DNA from 2 places in the Haemophilus sp. HMSC61B11 genome. Region 2 is predicted to be linked to the other one. Evidence: riboswitches for the same ligand, from Rfam matches in the RefSeq annotation. Region 2 holds a riboswitch; the other holds the start of a gene.
What was found. Region 2 has a riboswitch for thiamine pyrophosphate ahead of HMPREF3263_RS06625 (ABC transporter ATP-binding protein). Riboswitches for the same ligand answer to the same signal wherever they lie in the genome.
Positions count from the first base shown of each region.

Region 1: another riboswitch for thiamine pyrophosphate. It lies ahead of thiB (thiamine ABC transporter substrate binding subunit); the one in region 2 lies ahead of HMPREF3263_RS06625 (ABC transporter ATP-binding protein).

Region 1 covers NZ_KV837971.1:395,536-399,634, forward strand. Annotated here, with positions in the region: gene thiP (thiamine/thiamine pyrophosphate ABC transporter permease ThiP) at 1-830, opposite strand, end outside; gene thiB (thiamine ABC transporter substrate binding subunit) at 836-1,834, opposite strand; TPP riboswitch at 1,870-1,962, opposite strand; gene grxD (Grx4 family monothiol glutaredoxin) at 2,107-2,433, opposite strand; gene HMPREF3263_RS06075 (TPM domain-containing protein) at 2,509-3,309, opposite strand; gene HMPREF3263_RS06080 (TPM domain-containing protein) at 3,302-3,751, opposite strand; gene HMPREF3263_RS06085 (LemA family protein) at 3,761-4,099, opposite strand, start outside.
Region 2 covers NZ_KV837988.1:7,687-11,785, forward strand. Annotated here, with positions in the region: gene HMPREF3263_RS06620 (ABC transporter permease) at 1-536, opposite strand, end outside; gene HMPREF3263_RS06625 (ABC transporter ATP-binding protein) at 536-1,258, opposite strand; TPP riboswitch at 1,333-1,424, opposite strand; gene HMPREF3263_RS06630 (23S rRNA (adenine(2030)-N(6))-methyltransferase RlmJ) at 1,844-2,689, shown strand; gene psiE (phosphate-starvation-inducible protein PsiE) at 2,725-3,141, opposite strand; gene rpoD (RNA polymerase sigma factor RpoD) at 3,274-4,099, opposite strand, start outside.

The sequences.
Region 1 (4,099 bases), on a different contig from region 2:
TAACGTTGCGATATCTGCGTTTCAGGTGCTTTCGCCCAATATTGTGAAAGTGAAAATAACGCAAAACAAAACGCAAATTGTACAAGCGCAAAAAGTGCGGCTTTGGGTAAATCAAATTCAAAGAAAATAGCTTGGTAAATCGCAACTTCTAGCGTGCTATTTTGTGGCCCGCCACCCAGTGCCAATACAATCGTAAAACTAGTGAAACACAACATAAAAATCAGTACAAAGGCAGACACTATTTGGCTTTTCAAATAAGGCCATTCAATTAAACGGAAAAATGTGAAACCTTTGATATTCAATTGTGCCGCGAGTTGATGCTGTTCGGTCGGTACACTTTGCAAAGCCTGTAAACTCATTCGGGCAGCTAAGGGAATATTAAAAAATAAATGGGCAATGAGAATACCGCTTAAACCATAAATGGAGGGTTTCCATGAAATACCTAAGGTTTGCAGCAGTTGTGTTAGCCAACCGGCAGTGCCATAAATACCAATTAGACCGAAAATAGCCAGTAATGCCGGCAAAACAAATGTGAGAGAAAAAATGCGTAAAATGAGCGATTTGCCTTTGAAATCTAAATAGAAAAAAGCACGCGCAAATAACGTTCCAATTACGCTAGAAAGCAAGGCTGACAAGAATGCCTGCCCGACACTAAAGGCGATAACTTGATGTAAATAATCGTCTTTTAAGAAATCAGATAAGGCATAACCACTTCCTACTGAAAAAACCGCAGAAATGGAAAATCCATAAAGTAAAACGATGAAAAAAATGACCGCACTTCCGCCCAAATAATGGCGAGGACGAAAATGCGGATGTTGCAATAAGCGCATTAAGATTACTTAGACAAGGCTTTTTGCCATTGATTGATCCAGCCTTTCAGCTGCTCACTTGTTACCGTTGTGGTATCTAAAATACGCATTGATTTTGCGCGAGAATTAAGCGCATCAATATGACTTTCGATATTGGTCTCTACCACGGGTAACATCACATTATTTTTAGCAATATCCGCTTGAGCTTGCGGTGAAAGTAAGAATCCTAAAAATTCATCAGCACAGGCATTATTGCGGTTAGCGACTTTTGCCGCGACTTCAACTTGTAATACGCTCCCCTCTGCAAATTCCGTTGCCACATAATTGTCTTTTTGTTCAGAAAGAATATGGTAAATCGGTGAAGTATTTACGCTTAAAACCAGATCACCTTCGCCTTTTAAGAAGGCCCCATAAGACTCAGTCCAACCTTTGGTGACCGTGACCGTATGTTTAGAAAGGGTCTTCCAGGCATTTGCGACATCTGCTTCTGGATAAACTACATTCATCCAAAGTAATAAACCACGTCCAATACTGCTTGTACGCGGATCTTGATATAACACTTTAAGATCTTGACGCTCAACTAATTCTTTTAAGCTCTTTGGTGGATTAGTCAGTTTATTTTTATCATAAATAAACGCGTATTGTGCATAATCGAATGGTAAGAACGTGTGATTTTCCCATTTAATTGGTAAACGTAACTGGCTTAAATCCACTTTATTTGGCTCAAAAATATTGAGTTTTTGTGCATCCTCAATTTGATAACTATCTAAACCGAGCACTACATCCGCCTTAATTTTTTTACCTTCTAGACGAACACGGTTAAACAAGGTGCCATTATTATCAAAAGCCACATAATTCAGCTTACATTGCGGGAATTGTTGTTCAAAAGCTGCTTTAACTTTTGGTCCAGCGCTCCAATCAGCACTAAATGAATCATAAGTATAAACATCTAATGTTTGAGGAGCTGCTTGTGCGAAAGCGGAAGCGGTAAAAAGTGCGGTTAAAATGGGAAGCGTTTTGTTCATTATGCGTTCTCCTTATTTTTGCATAACGAAACAGCATAATGAGATGATTAGTTTCCTACGCCAGCATTATCTGTTTCAGGTTCACGGGTATTTCTCAGCCATTAATAGAGGCACCCCGACTAACGCGATGTAGTCTATCTTAAGGAAATTTAATCAACAAGTTATTTCATTTAAAAATGTTAATCTGATCACATTTTTATAACAGGTTTATCATTTTTTGAGCAAAAGAAAACCTGCTAAAAAGCAGGTTTATCTTGGTAATCTATCGTCAATTAAGCTTGATGTTTAGCCGCTACTTCGCTTAATAAGGTTTGAAGTTCGCCAGCTTGATACATTTCTAAAATAATATCACAACCACCAATTAACTCACCTTCTACCCATAATTGTGGGAAAGTTGGCCAGTTTGCATAAGCCGGTAATTCAGCACGAATATCTGGGTGTTGAAGAATATCAACATAGCCGAAAGGCACTTTGCAATTCATTAATGCTTCAGATGCACGTGCAGAGAAACCACAAGAAGGTAATTTTGGTGAACCTTTCATGTAAATTAAAATTGGGTTTTCAGCGATTTGTTTTTTGATTTTGTCTAACGTTTCCATAATGTTCCTTGTTCAAATAAATATGAATAGGGCGCTATTCTAGCATAAGATAGAACCTGAGTGAAAGACTTGGTCTTACCAACTTCCACCAGCTCCGCCGCCGCCAAAGCCACCGCCACCAAAGCCACCACCGGAAGAACCACCTCCACCGAAGCCTCCACCAAATCCGCCTCCGAAACCGGAACCGCCACCACGGCGACGAGAAATCGTACTTTGACGAATGATTTTATTCAGTTGGTCACGTTGATTCGGGCTAATATAGACTTCATCTTTGTGATATTGGAATTCACCAAATAATACAATAGCAATAAATGCCAATACCATTAAGAATGGGATGTACTTATCGAACGCATCTTCTTCAACTTGTGCCGCATCAAACTCGCCTTTACTTGCCGCAATAATTTGGTTTAAGCCATCATTAATACCTTGGGCATATTGACCTTGTTTAAATTGTGGCAAAATTGCCGAACGGATGACTTGCGATAAAAAAGCATCCGGCAGTACGCCTTCTAAACCTTGCCCTGTTGCGATAAAAACTTTGCGATCATTTTTCGCAATCAGCATCAACACGCCATTGTTCAGATTTTTACGCCCAATACCCCATTTATCACCTAAAGCAAAGGTATAATCAGCAATTTCATATTCACCGGTTGTCGGAACCAAAACAACAGCGATTTGTGAACTCGTTTCTTTACTATAAGCAATCAGTTTATTTTCTAAAATTTGCTTATGTTCTGATGAAAGTGTGTTGGTGTAATCGTTTATGTAATGGAAAGGATTTGGTGCAGGCGGAAATTCTGCCGCAACAACCATTTGAGCAAAAAAAACAAGGCTAAAAACAACCGCACTTTTCATAAAAGATAAAAGCTTAGCCATTAATAATTACCTCATTAGATAATTCATTCACATCATCAGGCTGAATAGGGAAATGGCGAGATAAAATATCACTGATACGATCAATCGCATCGACAATGCCTTGTGTATAAGCTTTTTGTTTAAACTGCTCAATCATTAAATCGCATTGTAACTGCCAATAAGCCACATCAACAAATTGATGAATTCCTTTATCACCTACGATTGCACAAAGATGATTTTTATATCCCACATAAATCAACACGGCATTTTGTGCCGCTGTTTTATGCATTTCCAGTTCATCAAAGACTTCTAAAGCTCGTTCCATTGCAGACAGTTGTGCTGAAGCCTTTGGTACTTTGCGTTCAATATAAACACGTAACTCAGCCGAACTTAAGCTTTCGAGGCGACTAATCGCCGCCTCGATTTGCTTTTTATCTACCGGAATTCTGGAAAAGAATGGCATAGATAAACCTTAGTTAAAGTTTACAGTCGGTGCGTTTTCAGCGCCTGCAGCTGATTTAAAGTAAGGTTTAGCTTTAAAACCAAAAATCATTGCCGCTAATTTAGTTGGGAATTGACGTACTTTTTCATTATAAATACGCGCTGCTTCATTAAATTTATTACGAGCGACATTGATACGGTTTTCAGTACCTTCAAGTTGCGCTTGTAAGTTCATAAAGCCTTCGTTCGCTTTTAATTGTGGATATTGTTCTACAGTAACGAGTAAACGAGATAATGCTGAACCTACTTGATTTTGGTTTTGTTGGAATTCGTTTAATTGTTCTTCCGTTAAATTAGACGGATCAATTTT
Region 2 (4,099 bases):
ATGCGAAAGCCAGATGCAAATGCAGGCAATGCGGCAGGTAAGCGTACTTTGAGTAATAAACGTAAAGGGGAAGGTTTGAACGTTTTGGCGAGATCGAGCCAAGCTTGAGGTGTATTGCGTAAGCCATCGTAACAAGCTGCAGTTACAGGAAAATAGATAATGAGAATAGCCATAACAATTTTTGATGGCATACCATAACCTAGCCAAAGTACGAGTATCGGAGCGATAGCAAAAACAGGAATTGCTTGAGAAATCACTAAAACTGGTAACAGTAATGACGATGTTTTAGGTGAAAAAGAGAGTAACAGGGCTGATGATAATCCAAAAAGAAAACCCAGTAGCAGCCCTAAGCCAATTTCAATTAAGGTGATTAGTGTATGCTGCCAAAGTAGTTCTGAATGAGAAACTAATTGATACCATACGGATTGAGGAGAAGGAAATATGTAATGTGGAAAATTACCTAATACGTCAATAAGTTGCCAGAGACACAGCAATATAATTCCAATAAAGAGCGGTTTAAGAAGGCTAATTTTCATCATTTCCCCCCTAATAACTCATTTAATAATTTTTGTTGGAGCACCCACAAATTTTCTTGGTTAAGTTCTCGTGGTGCTTTACCTTCAGGTTTTATAACATCAGATAATGCGGGTTGATTAGGCTGCGGTGAGCGTAATACAAAAATACGCTGGCTTAAGCGTAATGCTTCTTGAGGATCATGTGTAACCAATAACACTGATTTATCTTTTAATAATTCATAGGTCAAGTTTTGTAATTGGTAACGACTAATCGCGTCAAGGGCAGAGAAAGGTTCATCAAGTAAAATTAAATCAGCATTTTGCATTAATACTCGAGCGAGAGCCACTCTTTGTTTCTGTCCTCCAGATAATTGAGTACAGCTTTTATGAAGATGTTCTGACATGCCTACTTGTTCAAGTAGTACTTTTACTTGATGAGTTGTGTTTGCAGATTTATTCCCAAATAGTACGTTTTCTAATTGGACGTTATCAACAATTGAAAGCCAGGGATAAAGGGTATCTTTTTGTGGTAGCCATGCTACTCGAATATTAGGATGAAAGATGATATTGCCTTGAACTTTCCCTTGTGCTCCAAGACCTGCAATTAATCTCAAAAGCGTTGATTTACCTACACCAGAGTAACCAAGTAAACTGACCCACTCATTAGGCAAAAGCGTTAAATCAAGGTGTTCAAATAGTACTTGCTCTCCCAAAGCAAGACTAAGATCCTGAATATGCACCATCGCATTAACCTAAGGATTAACGACTAAAGGTAACGATATAAAAGGAATGAAAATTGGTATGAAGAATAAGAAAGTATTTTGGCATATTAGTTTCCTACGTCAGTGCTAACTGTTTCAGGTTCACGGGTATCATCTCAGCCACCTTGTGGCACCCCGACTAAAATTTGAGAGGATTTTATATCGCAATTAAGAATAAAACAATAGGAAATGGCATTAACTTTAGTTTAGTTTTTTTGTTTAGTCCTCAAGAGTCAATTTAAACAATGAAAATAATAAGTTAAATTATATACTCACTTTTCAAGTGTTATATTCAAATTTCTAGAAATTACATCTTATCTTGTAAAGTAAGACAACAAAAGTATTTATAATAAAAAACTAGATTCTCTATAAGCATATAATATATTATTAACCTTTCAATTTGCTTTCCCATAAGTTGCCGGATTATAAAAATTTCTGTCATCATGAATATCCCCTTGAATTCAAAGCCCTTCAAAGGTTTTAGTGTTTCAAGTGATAATATTTTTTCTACAGAAAAGTTATACCATCAATCTTGAGCGTACTTTTCCTCATCATAAAGGAGAAACTATGTTAAGTTATCGCCACAGTTTTCATGCTGGCAACCACGCAGATGTGCTTAAACACATTGTATTAATGCTGATTCTAGAAAATCTTTCACTAAAAGAAAAAGGCTTCTACTATCTTGATACCCATTCAGGAGTCGGTCGTTATCGTTTAAGCTCAAATGAATCAGAAAAGACGGGCGAATATAAAGAAGGAATAGGCAGACTTTGGGAAAGAACAGATTTACCCGAAGAAATTACTCGCTATGTGGAAATTATTAAGAAGCTCAATTATGGCGGCAAAGAATTACGCTATTATGCTGGGTCGCCAATGATTGCCGCCCAATTATTGCGTTCACAAGATCGCGCTTTGCTCACCGAATTACATCCGAGCGATTTTCCATTATTGCGCAATAATTTCAAAGAATTTAAGAATATCACCACAAAATCAGAAAATGGTTTCCAACAACTCAAAGCCACGCTTCCACCAAAAGAGCGCCGTGGTTTAGTGCTTATTGATCCACCTTATGAATTAAAAGAAGATTATGATTTGGTGGTGAAAGCGATAGAAGAAGGTTATAAACGCTTTGCGACAGGCACTTATGCAATTTGGTATCCAGTAGTACTACGCCAACAAACAAAACGCATATTTAAAGGATTAGAAGCGACGGGAATTCGTAAAATATTGAAATTTGAATTGGCAGTTCGCCCTGATAGCGATCAACGTGGTATGACCGCAAGTGGAATGGTGGTGATTAACCCGCCTTGGCAATTAGAACAGCAAATGAAAGCTATTTTGCCTTATTTGACCCAAACTCTTGTCCCTGAAGGTACGGGAAGTTGGACAGTGGAATGGATTGTGCCGGAATAATCCATTCCAAAATCTCGGTCAAAACGACCGCGCTTTTAAATTTTAATTTTATTGGAATACAACACTAAACAAAGTGCAATAACCATAATTAAAATCGCGCCTGCGAATAAGATGGTATCAACGGAGCTCTCATGATTCACGATAATCAGGCGCAACATGGCGGTAATCCCCGCATAAATAAAATATCGCAAAGGAAAGTGATAGCCACTTTTAAAATATTGCACAATAAGACCAATAAAACCGAAATATAAGAAAAACATCACAGCTTGTTCAGCAACATCATAAGGCACTACACTCGATGTATTAAATACCATGATCGCTAACGTATATGTAATTTTAGCTAATGCAATAATCAATACTACAGCTAAAGCAATAAGTGAAAAACTTAATACCACTTTTAATACACCTGTAACCACGCGAGGTAGTTTTTCGAGTTCTTGAGATTCTTCCATAAAGTTCCTTTTTTGTTTTTAAATGAAGAAAGGCGCGTATTTTAAAGGAATGTGATTTTGCGGTAAATAACCAAATTTAATCAAATAAAAAAGGCAGAGATCTCTGCCTTTTCTTTTTATATAAATAAACAATTACTCATCCAAGAAACTTCTTAATGTCTCAGAACGGCTAGGATGACGTAATTTACGCAATGCTTTCGCTTCAATCTGACGAATACGCTCACGAGTTACATCAAATTGTTTACCCACTTCTTCGAGTGTATGGTCGGTATTCATATCAATACCAAAACGCATACGTAATACTTTCGCTTCACGAGGTGTTAAGCCTTCTAACACTTCATGAGTCGCTACTTTTAAGCTTTGTGCGGTTGCAGAATCTAATGGCAATTCAAGAGTTGAATCCTCAATAAAATCACCTAAATGTGAATCATCGTCATCACCGATTGGGGTTTCCATAGAAATAGGTTCTTTCGCGATTTTAAGCACTTTACGGATTTTATCTTCTGGCATCCCCATGCGTTCAGCGAGCTCTTCTGGCGTCGCCTCACGTCCCATTTCTTGTAGCATTTGACGAGAAATACGATTTAATTTGTTAATCGTTTCAATCATATGAACAGGGATACGGATTGTACGCGCTTGATCCGCGATCGAACGAGTAATTGCCTGACGAATCCACCAAGTTGCATAAGTTGAAAATTTATAACCACGACGATATTCAAATTTATCTACTGCTTTCATCAAACCAATATTCCCTTCTTGAATTAAATCCAAGAATTGCAAACCACGGTTGGTATATTTTTTCGCAATAGAAATGACCAAACGTAAGTTAGCTTCAACCATTTCTTTTTTCGCACGGCGAGCTTTTTGTTCACCACGAGATACCGCATCGCAAATCTCACGCATTTGTTGGATGGTCAGATTAGTATGCTGTTCAATATTCGCTAAATTATCTAAAGAT